3 regions of the Denitratisoma sp. agr-D3 genome follow, and region 2 is predicted to be linked to each of the others. Evidence: predicted binding sites of a transcription regulator. Region 2 holds the regulator's gene; each other region holds the start of a gene.
What was found. Region 2 encodes sigma-54, which starts transcription at its own class of promoters, with help from an activator protein. Its sites were predicted from a motif close to TGGCACNNTTCCTGCT; they were not measured.

Region 1 (4,099 bases), on a different contig from region 2:
GCCGATCACGTGACGGGGACGCAGGCCGCCCACGTACAGCATGACCTTCTTGCCTTGCAGGCGGGGCTTGTACTTGTCGATGACGGCTTGCATCATGGGCTGGTACTTGGCGATGACGCGCTCGGCACCTTCCTTGATCTTGTCGTCGAAGAAGTTGGCGATGTTGCGCAGGGCCTCGGCGATCTTGGTGGGACCGAAGAAGTTGTATTCCATGTAGGGAATGCCGTACTTCTCTTCCATGTGCCGGCTGATGTAGTTCATCGAGCGGTAGCAGTGCAGCAGGTTCAGCTTGGCCTTGGGAGTGTTCTCCATTTCGGCCAGGGTGCCGTCGCCGGACCACTGGGCGATCACGCGCAGGCCCATTTCTTCCAGCAGGATGCGGGAGGCCCAGGCGTCGCCGCCGATGTTGTAGTCACCGATAATGGTGACGTCGTAAGGGGTGGACTCGAAGGGCTGACCGTCGCGGTTGCCCAGCACCCAGTCACGCACGGCGTCGTTGGCGATGTGGTGGCCCAGGGACTGGGACACGCCACGGAAGCCTTCGCAACGGACGGGAACGATGGGCTTGTTGATTTCCTTGGCACCCTTCTTGGACACGGCTTCGATGTCGTCGCCGATCAGGCCGATGGGGCACTCGGATTGCACGGAAATACCCTTGTGCAGGGGGAACAGCTGTTCAACTTCCTGGATCAGCTTGGCGAGCTTCTTGTCGCCGCCGAACACGATGTCCTTTTCCTGGAAGTCGGAGGTGAAATTCATGGTGCCGAAAGTGTTGATGCCGGTGACGCCGACGTAGTAGTTACGACGGCCGGCGCGGGAGTACTGGCCGCAACCGACGGGACCGTGGGAGATGTGGATCATGTCCTTGACGGGACCCCACACCACGCCCTTGGAACCGGCGTAGGCACAGCCGCGGATGGTCATCACGCCGGGCAGGGACTTACGGTTGGAGGTGATGCACTTCTTGGATTGCTCCAGGGTCACATCATTGGCGGCCAGGTGCTTGGCACGATCCTTCTTGGCCTTTTCGGGGTAAACCTCGAGCACCTCCTGGATGAGGGCTTCGGTTTCTTCACGGGTAAGCGTGGACATCTTGCATCTCCTTGTCAGATTCGGCGCCAATCTGCGCACGATGACTCAAAGGACTTCAGGACCCCCGGCTCGACAGGTCGCCGAACCGGGGAATCGGTACGGCGACTACTTAGGCAGCGGCTTCGGCGGCGGTCTTGCCGACGATGGACTCGTCTTCCTGTTCCATGATGCCGAATTCCATCAGCAGCTCTTCCAGCTCGTCCATGGTGACGGGGGTGGGGATCACGAACTTGGTGTTCTCCACAACCTTCTTGGCCAGGGCGCGGTATTCGTCGGCTTGCTTGGCCTTGGGATCGTATTCGATCACGGTCATACGACGGATTTCAGCGTGCTGCACCACGTTGTCGCGGGGAACGAAGTGGATCATCTGGGTGCCGAGGCGCTGGGCCAGGGCGATGATCAGTTCGTCTTCGCGGTCGGTGTTACGGCTGTTGCAGATCAGGCCGGCCAGACGCACGCCACCGGAGTTGGCGTACTTCACGATGCCCTTGGAAATGTTGTTGGCGGCGTACATGGCCATCATTTCGCCGGAGCAGACGATGTAGATTTCCTGGGCCTTGTTTTCGCGGATGGGCATGGCGAAACCGCCACACACCACGTCACCCAGCACGTCGTAGAAGACGAAGTCGAGGTCTTCGTCGTAGGCGCCTTCTTCTTCCAGGAAGTTGATGGCGGTGATCACGCCACGGCCGGCGCAACCGACGCCAGGCTCGGGGCCACCGGATTCAACGCACTTGACGCCGCCAAAACCGACGGACAGCACGTCTTCGAGTTCCAGATCTTCCACGGAGCCGGCTTCGGCAGCCAGTTCCATCACGGAGTTCTGAGCCTTGCTGTGCAGGATCAGGCGGGTGGAGTCGGCCTTGGGGTCGCAACCGACGATCATCACCTTCTTGCCCATTTCAGCCAGGGCGGCGACGAGGTTTTGCGTGGTGGTAGACTTTCCGATACCACCCTTGCCATAGATGGCGGCTTGACGAAGTTTTGCCATGATGCAATCTCCTTGTGTTGAGTCTCTTCGGGCGTTGGGGGAATCCCGTGCTCCCATCCCCATTTCCGCAAGAGCTATGCCAGTGCCTTTTTGATTGCATAATGCTCTGATAAATAAGTGAATTTATATAATTCCCCAGCGCCGGACTCGGGCTCTTCATCCGACAATGACCTGCCCCCTTGTAGGGCCTCCGACAAGGGGGCATGGCTGCCCGCGCGGGCCCGTTTGCCCGTCAACCGCTGCAATTTGCCGGCGGTCATCCTGGGCGGCCTGACCTATCAGCAGCACCCGGTTCCCCTTCAGCTCGATGGCGTGGTGGAGTTGCACCGGGGCTTGTTCCGTCATTTGGATGGGGTGGCCGACTTGGCCGAGCGGGGACGCTTGTTCCGGGACTACATGGCGGCCCATTTCTGCCTAGACCAATTGGAGGCGGCGGGCTTCGATCCCGCCAGCGGTAGCCGCGGCAAGGCTAATTGGCTCAGGGTGTTACGGGGCTGGAGCTTCGATGCGGACGGTCTGGAGGGGGCGGCCCTGAAGGCCTGGGTGGAGTCCCGCTTTGGCCTGGTGCCGCGCTTCCACGGCCAGCCCCTGCGGGACTACGACGGCGAACCCTGGCGTCGCTACGAGGAAATGCGGTCGCGGGCCTTGTATGGCACCAATGCCCTGGAAGCGCAGTTGGACGTGCTCTACGCCTGGTGCCAATACGAGTTCCGCCGTGATGGCCTGGATGGACGCGGCCACCTGACCCTTTACCGAGGCGTGAACCGACTGGCGGAGCACGAGGTCCTGGGGCGGGAAGCAGGGGGAGAGCTGGTGTTGTTCAACAATCTCACCTCCTTCAGCCGCTCACGGGAGCGGGCCGGGGAGTTCGGTGACGCCATCCTGGAGGCCCGGGTACCCACGCCCAAGGTCTTCTTCCATTGCCGGCTGCTGCCCGAGATTTTGGGCGGCGAGGATGAACACCTCGTCATTGGCGGCGTTTACCGCGTTCAGATCATTGATTTTTAAGGACGAATGGCTTTGTCGTGTTTGCGACAGTCGGCCTTTTCCTGGGGGCAATGCCGTTCCTGGGGCGATAAATCGGCAGGGGCCAGGGCGAAAAGGGCGGCGCTAGCGCCGCCCAACCGTCAGACCGCCGTCGCCGCATCGGCGATGTGTTTTTGCTCCGCGTCGGCCAGGGGTTTGTGGAAGAAATAGCAAAGGGACGAGGTCAGCGCCGTCAGGGCCCAGAACATCAGGAAGCCGATGGAGTAACCGGCGGTCTTGCTCCAATGCACCGGCTCGCCGAGCAGATAAAGCTCTTGGGGATCGATGAAGGCGAAGAACACCACTTCGCCGGCGATGGCGCTGATGAACGAGGGCCAAAGAATGTAGATCCACTTCATGGGTATTGCCTCCTGTCGATGGTTGGCACATGAAAGTCTTAGGCGACCCGGGGTCGCAGGCTTCCTTCTGTGGGAAGAGCGTAGTGCATCGTCATTGTTGCGATGGCCGCCGGCAAAGGCAAGTTGCAGTGCAACCAAGCGCAGGGAGCGTCAGCGGGCGCCGTTGCCGCCCAGCAGGCCCTCGATTTCCTCGGCGGGCAGGGGGCGGCTGAACAGGTAGCCCTGCATTTCGTCGCAGCCCTCGCCACGCAGGAAGTCCGCCTGGGATTCTGTTTCTACCCCCTCGGCGATGACCGTCAGTTTCAGGTTGCGGGCCAGGGTGATGATGGTGCGGGTGATGGCCTTGGCATCCTCCTGGTCGGGGATGCCGCGGATGAAGGATTGGTCGATCTTCAGCTTGGTCACCGCCATGCGGCTCAGGTAGGCGAGGGATGAATAACCGGTGCCGAAGTCGTCGATGGAGATCTGTAGGCCCATGGCCCGCAAGGCATCGAGGGTGGCGGCCACTTCCGCCGTATCGCCCATGATGATGCTTTCGGTCACTTCCAGTTCCAGGTAGCGGGACGGCAAGCCGGTTGCCGCCAGGACGTCCGCCACTTGTCGCGGCAATTGGGGTTGATGGAATTGGATG
Region 2 (4,099 bases):
TGGGCCAAGAAATTCGCAGCGGCACCGACGGACGCCAAGGAATGGGCCCGCCAAGCCCGCTTCCTCCAGTCCCGGGGCTTTGCCACGGACGTCATCCGCCGCGTGTTGAAGGAACTGGACGCATGTTGAGCGACACCTCCACCCTGCCGCCGGTCCGGCTTTCCGCCAGCAACCTGCGCAAGAAATACAAGTCCCGCACCGTGGTCAAGGACGTGTCCTTCGACGTGGGCAGCGGCGAAGTGGTGGGCCTGCTGGGCCCCAACGGCGCCGGCAAGACCACCTGTTTCTACATGATCGTCGGCCTGGTTTCCGCCGACGGCGGCGAGATTGGCCTGGAAAGCCCGGGCGCCCGCGACCGGCTGACCCACATGCCGATCCACCGCCGCGCCCACCTGGGCCTGTCCTACCTGCCCCAGGAGAACTCGGTGTTCCGCCGCCTCACCGTGGCCGAGAACATCCGCGCCGTGCTCGAATTGCAAAATCTCACGCCCCAGCAGATCGAGGGCCACCTGGACGAACTGCTGCAAGAACTGCACATCTCCCACATCAAGGACAGTCCGGCCATCGCCCTTTCCGGTGGCGAACGGCGCCGGGTGGAAATCGCCCGGGCCCTGGCCACCAGTCCCCGCTTCATCCTGCTGGACGAACCCTTTGCCGGCGTTGACCCCATCGCCGTGCTGGATATTCAAAAGATCATCGGCTTCCTCAAGGCGCGCAACATCGGCGTGCTGATCACCGACCACAACGTGCGGGAAACCCTGGGCATCTGCGACCGCGCCACCATCATCAACGAGGGCGAGGTGCTGACTTCGGGCACGCCGGAGGAAATCATTCATAATGAAAACGTACGCCGTGTCTATCTCGGAGAAAATTTCCGCATGTAGGGCCCAGGGCCCGGCGGCAGCACAACGATGAAACAATCGCTTCAGCTCAGAGTTTCCCAACACCTGGCGCTCACGCCCCAGTTGCAGCAGTCCATCAAGCTGCTGCAACTATCCACCTTGGAGCTCAACCAGGAAATCGAGCAGTTCCTCCAGGACAATCCCCTGTTGGAACGGGATGAGCCCGCCAGCGACATGAGCAGCTACACCCCCGGTGGCGACGCCTTGCAAACCCCGCAAACCGTCACCACGCCGGCCGAGAGCGAAACCACCCCGGCCAGCGACAACAACGATGAACTGAGCTGGGGCAACGACTTCGGCACCCCGGGCAGCGGCAACAGCAACCGCGACCCCAACGACGACAACGACACCGATGCCGGTGAAATCCAGGCGGCCGCCACCAGCCTCGGCGACCACCTGCTGACCCAGCTGGCCATGACCCAACTGCCGCCCCGGGACCGCGCCCTGGTGGCCTTCCTGATCGAAGCCCTGGACGACGACGGCTACCTGGCCCAACCCTTGGAAGAGCTGGTGGACGTATTGCCGGAGGAACTGGGGGATGACCCGGAGGAGCTGCTGGAGGAACTCCAGATCGCCCTGCGTCACGTGCAGAATTTCGACCCCACCGGCGTCGGCGCCCGCAGCCCGCGCGAATGCCTGCTGCTGCAATTGGCCGTGATGCCCAAGACGCCGGTGCATGAACTGGCCACGGCCATCGTCGCCGGCCACCTGGAGCAACTGGCGGCCCGCGACTTCGCCCGCATCAAGAAGGCCCTGGGTTGCAACGACGACGCCCTGCGCGACGCCCAGAACATGATCAAGGGCCTCAACCCCCGTCCCGGCGCCCAGTACGCGGCCCTGGACACCCGCTACGTCACCCCCGACGTGATGGTGCGCAAATACCGGGGACGCTGGACCGCCAACCTGAACTCCGACGCCATGCCGCGCCTGCGCATCAACCGGCTCTACGCCGAGCTGCTGCGGCAGAACCGGGGCAGCGCCTCCTCCGGCCTGTCCGGCCAGTTGCAGGAAGCCAAGTGGCTGATCAAGAACGTGCAGCAACGCTTCGACACCATCCTCCGGGTCAGCCAGGCCATCGTGGACCGGCAGCGGGCCTTCTTCGACCACGGCGAGGTGGCGATGCGTCCCCTCACCCTGCGCGAGATCGCCGACACCCTGGGCCTGCACGAGTCCACCATCTCCCGGGTCACCACGCAAAAGTACCTTGCCAGCCCCCGGGGCGTGTACGAACTCAAATACTTTTTCGGCAGTCACGTGTCCACCGACACCGGCGGCGCCGCATCGAGCACCGCCATCCGCGCCCTGATCAAGCAGCTGGTCGGGGCCGAGGACGGGCAAAAACCCCTTTCCGATGCGCGAATTGCAGAAATCCTCGGTGAACAGGGTATCGTGGTGGCGCGGCGGACCGTCGCCAAGTACCGCGAGTCCTTGAACATACCGCCGGTCAACCTCAGAAAGACTATCTAAAGAGAGAAGGAGGCATCATGAATCTCAACATCACCGGTCATCATGTGGAAGTCACCCCCGCGATCCGTGAATACGTTAGCGGCAAAGTGGAAAAGGTCATCCGCCACTTCGACCACGTCACCAGCACCCACGTCATTCTCTCCGTGGACAAGACCAAGCAGAAGGCTGAAATCACCCTGCACGTGAAGGGCAAGGACATCCACGCCGACGCCGTGGGCGAGAACCTCTACGCCTCCATCGACGCGATGGTGGACAAGCTGGACCGGCAAGTGGTCAAGCACAAGGAAAAGGTCACCGACCACAACCACGACAAGCGCGCCACCGGCGCCGCCAATCCCGCCGAATAAGCCGGCCCTGCCCGGGAATGCCGAAGTCCCCCCGGATCGCCGGCATTCCCGATCCGTCCCGCCACGGCGGGGTTCTTCAGGGGTTGTCCATCCACCCATGAATCAGATCGCCAAAATCCTGCCCCTCGACAATGTCGTGGCGGACCTGGAAGCCAGCAGCAAAAAAAGGGCATTCGAACAGGCCGGCCTGCTGTTCGAGAACAACCACGGCATCGCCCGCGCCACGGTTTACGACGCCCTGTTCGACCGGGAAAAACTCGGCTCCACCGGCCTCGGCCAGGGCATCGCCATTCCCCACGGTCGCATCAAGGGCCTCAAGGAAGCCCGCGGCGCCTTCCTGCGCCTGGCGGCGCCGGTACCCTACGAGGCTCCCGACGGCCAGCCGGTGAACCTGATGTTCGTCCTCCTGGTACCCGAGGCGGCCACGGAAAAGCATTTGCAACTGCTGTCCGAACTGGCCCAGATGTTTTCCGACAAGGCCTTCCGCGAAGGCCTGCTCTCCGCCCCCGACAACGCGGCCCTGCACGGCCTGTTCCAGCAATGGCACGCAAGCTGACGGTCGCCGACCTCTACGCGGCCCAGGGCGAATTCCTCACCCTGAGCCACATCTGCGGCGACATCGGCCGCAGCATCGCCACGCCCCGGGACGACATTTCCCCGGCGGACATCGTCGGCCACTTGAACCTGATCCACCCGGAGCGCATCCAGGTGTTCGGCATCCCCGAACTGGTCTGGGCGGCCAAGCAGCCGGAAGACAAGCTGCGCCACCAGATCCACGAAATCATGCAGGCCCCCTGCCCCGCCGTCATCGTCGCCGACAACTGCGGCGTGCCCGACGTGCTGCGCCAGGAATGTGAAGCCACCAACACTCCGCTGCTGGTGTCGCCCCAGTCCGCCGCCGTGGTGATCGACGTGCTGCGCCTGCACCTGTCCCGGGTCTTCGCCGAAACCATCGCCCTGCACGGCGTGTTCATGGACGTGCTGGGCCTGGGCGTTCTGCTCACCGGCGACTCCGGCGTGGGCAAGAGCGAGCTGGCCCTGGAACTGCTGACCCGGGGCCACGGCCTGGTGGCCGACGACGTGGTGGAAGTCTCGCGCATCCCTCCCGATGTGCTGGAAGGCCGCTGCCCCGAACTGTTGCAGGACTTCATCGAAGTGCGCGGCCTGGGTTTGCTCAACATCCGCACCGTGTTCGGCGAAACCGCCTGCCGGCGCAAGATGCGCCTGCGCCTGATCTGCTACCTGCAAAAGCCCCAGCCCGGCGTGCCCCAGGCGGCGCGGCTGCCGCTGGATGCCCAGACGGAAACGGTGCTCGGCGTGCCGGTGCGCAAGGTCACCATCCCCGTCGCCGCCGGCCGCAACCTGGCGGTGCTGGTGGAAACC
Region 3 (4,099 bases), on a different contig from region 2:
GAGGACAAGCTGGACGACGGCCAGTATCGTCATGGCATCGTGGCCTGGTGCCTGGGGGTGGCCGTGCCGTCCCTGCTGGTGCAGGGCCTCTACCTCTTCCTGCTCTGGGCCCATCCCCTGCTGGCGGCGCTGCTGGGGCTGTGCGTGCTCTACGTGACCATGGGCTTCCGTCAGTTCAGCCATTTCTTCACCGACCTCCAGGCCTCCCTGCGGGCCGGGGAGTTGGAGCAGGCGCGGAGCCTGTTGGCGCAATGGACGGGCCGTAACTGCGACCGCCTGAATGCCTCGGAAATGGCCCGGGTCGCCATCGAACAGGCCCTGGTGGCTTCCCATCGTCATGTTTTTGCGCCCCTGTATTGTTTCGCCCTGCTGGGGCCGGCGGGGGCCATGGTTTATCGTTTGTCGGCCTTCTATGCCGGCCATTGGCGGGAGACCATTCCCGTGCCGGGCCAGGAACGGAGCCGCTTTGGCGAGTTTTCCCGGCGCGCCTTCTTCCTCATCGACTGGCTGCCGATCCGCTTGACCGCTACCGGTTTTGCCGTGGTCGGCGACTTCGAGGACGCGGTTTATTGCTGGCGCGGCCAGGCGAGTCATTGGCCTGACATTACTTCAGGTGTATTGTTATCCAGTGGGGCGGGTGCCATGGGCATAAGTCTTGGTTTGCCGCTCCACGATGATCTGGATGTGGAGGACCGTCCGGAGCTGGGTCTAGGCGACCCGGCGGACGTGGATCACATGCAGAGCACCATCGGCCTGGTTTGGCGTACCCTGGTGCTAGGACTGCTGGTCCTGGCGCTGTTCTGGGTGGCCAGTTGGGTTGGGTAACAATTCTTCTAATAGTGGGAGGCAGTAATGGCAAGAGAAGTCGTCGTTTTGAGCGCGGTCCGTTCCGCCATCGGTACTTTTGGCGGTTCCCTGGCGGATATTGAACCTGCGGAACTGGGCGGCACCGTGATGAAGGAGGCCGTGGTTCGCTCCGGCGTCGATCCCCAACTGATCAACTACGTGACCGTGGGCACCACCATGCCGACGGATTCCCGCTATCCCTACGTGTCCCGCGTGGCCTCCATCCAGGCAGGGTTGCCCATGGATTCCGTGGCCATGCAACTGAACCGCCTGTGTTCCTCCGGTTTGCAGGCCATCGTCACCACCGCCCAGAACATCATGCTGGGCGATGCCGACTACGGCGTCGGTGGCGGCGTGGAAGTCATGTCCAAGGCCGCCTATCTGCTGCCGGCCCTGCGCAACGGTGCCCGCATGGGCGACACCAAGGCCATCGACGGCATGGTGGCCGTGCTGACCGACCCCTTCGGTGTCGGCCACATGGGCATCACCGCCGAGAACCTGGCCGCCAAGCATGGCCTGACCCGGGAAATGCAGGATGAATTCGCCGTCGAATCCCAGCGTCGCGCCGCCGCCGCCATTGAGGCCGGCCGCTTCAAGTCCCAGATCGTCCCCATCGTCAAACAGACCCGCAAGGGCGAGGTGGTGTTCGACACCGACGAGCACGTCAAGCCCGGCACCACCCTGGAATCCCTGGCCAAGATGAAGCCCGCCTTCAAGAAGGATGGCACCGTCACCGCCGGCAATGCCTCCGGCATCAATGACGGCGCTGCTTTCTTCGTTTTGGCGGCCGCCGACGTGGCTGCCAAGGCCGGGCAGAAGCCCCTGGCACGGCTGGTGTCCTACGCCGTGGCCGGCGTGCCCAACGACGTCATGGGCGAGGGCCCCATCCCGGCCACCAAGCTGGCACTGAAAAAGGCCGGCCTGAGCCTGGACCAGATGGACGTCATCGAGTCCAACGAAGCCTTCGCCGCCCAGGCGCTGACCGTGTCCAAGGTGCTGGGCCTCGATCCCGCCAAGACCAACGTCAACGGCGGCGCCATCGCCCTGGGCCACCCGGTCGGCTGTTCCGGCGCCTTCATTGCCACCAAGGCCCTGTATGAGTTGGAGCGGGTCGGCGGCAAGTACGCCCTGGTGACCATGTGCATCGGCGGAGGCCAGGGGATCGCCACGATCTTCGAACGCATCTGAGCGACGTTTCATTCCCTGCGCAGGCCCGGCCCCGTAAAGGTGCCGGGCCTGTTTGCTTTTGGGGTCTACCCTGCACCGCGCTGGGGCGTCGGGCATGGCAATGGTGCGGCTTTCGCCGTCGCGTGGTGCGTAAACAGCGGTTCGGCGCCGAAAACCGGGTGGCATGCTTCGTGCGAAAGCCCAGATACGGTTCGGAGGCACTTTTATGAGCAAAGCGTACGATGAGATGTATCTAAACGCGGACACCCTGCGTTCCCACTACCAAAGCTACGCCCAGTGGCTGGAATCCACCCCCCCCGAGATCATCGCCCGCAAACGTGAAGAAGCCGACCTGGCCTTTCACCGGGTCGGCATCACCTTCGCCGTCTATGGCGAGGATGCGGGCAAGGAGCGGCTGATCCCCTTCGACATCGTGCCGCGCATCATTCCCGCCGAGGAGTGGCGCATCATGGAAGCGGGGCTCAAGCAGCGGGTCAAGGCCCTCAACGCCTTCCTCCACGACATCTACCACGATCAGGAAATTCTCAAGGCCGGCCGCATTCCCAAGGAGCAGGTGCTGGACAACGAGTTGTTCCGCAAGGAAATGGTGGGCGTTGACCTGCCCTGCCAGGTGTACGCCCACATCGCCGGCATCGACCTGGTGCGGGCCGGGGCCGGGGAGTACTACGTGCTGGAGGACAACCTGCGCACCCCTTCCGGCGTTTCCTACATGCTGGAGGACCGCAAGATGATGATGCGGCTCTTCCCGGAGTTGTTCGCCCGGCAATCCATCGCGCCGGTGGAACACTACCCCGACCTGTTGCTGGAAAACCTGCGGGCCGTGGCGCCGGACCACATCGCCGAGCCCACGGTGGTGGTGCTGACCCCCGGCCAGTTCAACAGCGCCTATTTCGAACACGCCTTCCTGGCCCAGCAGATGGGCGTGGAACTGGTGGAGGGCAGCGATCTGTTCGTCGCCGAGGACGGCGTCTTCATGCGCACCACCCAGGGCCGCAAGCGGGTGGACGTGATCTATCGCCGCATCGACGACGATTTCCTCGATCCCCTGTCCTTCCGCAAGGATTCCGTGCTCGGCGTGCCGGGCCTGTTCAACGCCTACCGCAAGGGCCAGGTGACCCTGGCCAACGCCGTGGGCACCGGCATCGCCGACGACAAGGCGATGTACATCCACGTGCCGGAGATGATCCGCTTCTATTGCGGCGAAGAGCCCATCCTCTCCAACGTGCCCACCTGGGAGTTGTCCAAGTCCGACGACCTCAAGTACGTGCTCGACCACTTGCCGGAGCTGGTGGTGAAGGAGGTGCACGGTTCCGGCGGCTACGGCATGCTGGTGGGGCCCACCTCGAGCAAGGAGGAAATCCGCCTGTTCCGCGAGAAGATCATCGCCAATCCCGGCAACTACATCGCCCAGCCCACCCTGTCCCTGTCCACCTGCCCGACCTTCGTCGAGAGCGGCGTTGCGCCGCGTCACATCGACCTGCGCCCCTTCGTCCTCTCCGGACGGGAAGTCACCCTGGTGCCCGGCGGCCTGACCCGGGTCGCCCTCAAGGAAGGCTCCCTCGTGGTGAATTCGTCCCAAGGGGGCGGCACCAAGGACACCTGGGTTTTGGAGAACTGACATGCTATCGAGCACCGCCGACCACCTCTACTGGATGGCCCGCAGCATGGAGCGGGCCGAGAACACCGCGCGCATGCTGGACGTCACTTACCGCATGTCCCTGCTCAAGCACGGCACCCTGGAACCGGCCCAGGAGTGGAGCGCCATGCTCAACATCAGCGGCCTCCACGTTGCCTTCACCGAGCGCTACGACGAGATCAACGCCGACAACGTGATCCGCTTCATGGTGCTGGACGAGGACAACCCCTCCAGCATTTACAACAGCCTGCAATCGGCCCGGGACAACGCCCGCACCGTGCGCGGCACCGTCACTTCGGAAATGTGGGAAGCCCTCAACTCCACCTGGATCGAAGTGAAGAAGGTGCGCGAAAAAGGCATCGCCACCGACGGCATCGCCGACTACTTCGACTGGGTGAAGGAGCGGTCCCATCTGTTCCGCGGCATCAC

Region 1: nifH (nitrogenase iron protein) is a predicted target of sigma-54. The motif match lies at 2,150-2,165, and genes of this name have one in related genera.
Region 3: ACYQ2U_RS10685 (circularly permuted type 2 ATP-grasp protein) is a predicted target of sigma-54. The motif match lies at 2,194-2,209, and genes of this name have one in related genera.

The regions. Positions count from the first base shown of each region.
Region 1 covers NZ_BAAGIA010000003.1:495,083-499,181, reverse strand. The annotation lists gene nifD (nitrogenase molybdenum-iron protein alpha chain) at 1-1,092, opposite strand, end outside; gene nifH (nitrogenase iron protein) at 1,202-2,083, opposite strand; gene ACYQ2U_RS10900 (NAD(+)--dinitrogen-reductase ADP-D-ribosyltransferase) at 2,309-3,091, shown strand; gene ACYQ2U_RS10895 (hypothetical protein) at 3,211-3,468, opposite strand; gene ACYQ2U_RS10890 (putative bifunctional diguanylate cyclase/phosphodiesterase) at 3,619-4,099, opposite strand, start outside.
Region 2 covers NZ_BAAGIA010000001.1:239,159-243,257, reverse strand. The annotation lists gene recX (recombination regulator RecX) at 1-129, shown strand, start outside; gene lptB (LPS export ABC transporter ATP-binding protein) at 123-884, shown strand; gene ACYQ2U_RS01115 (RNA polymerase factor sigma-54) at 912-2,369, shown strand; gene hpf (ribosome hibernation-promoting factor, HPF/YfiA family) at 2,387-2,716, shown strand; gene ptsN (PTS IIA-like nitrogen regulatory protein PtsN) at 2,814-3,272, shown strand; gene hprK (HPr(Ser) kinase/phosphatase) at 3,257-4,099, shown strand, end outside.
Region 3 covers NZ_BAAGIA010000003.1:451,504-455,602, reverse strand. The annotation lists gene ACYQ2U_RS10695 (CobD/CbiB family protein) at 1-825, shown strand, start outside; gene ACYQ2U_RS10690 (acetyl-CoA C-acyltransferase family protein) at 853-2,034, shown strand; gene ACYQ2U_RS10685 (circularly permuted type 2 ATP-grasp protein) at 2,240-3,652, shown strand; gene ACYQ2U_RS10680 (alpha-E domain-containing protein) at 3,654-4,099, shown strand, end outside.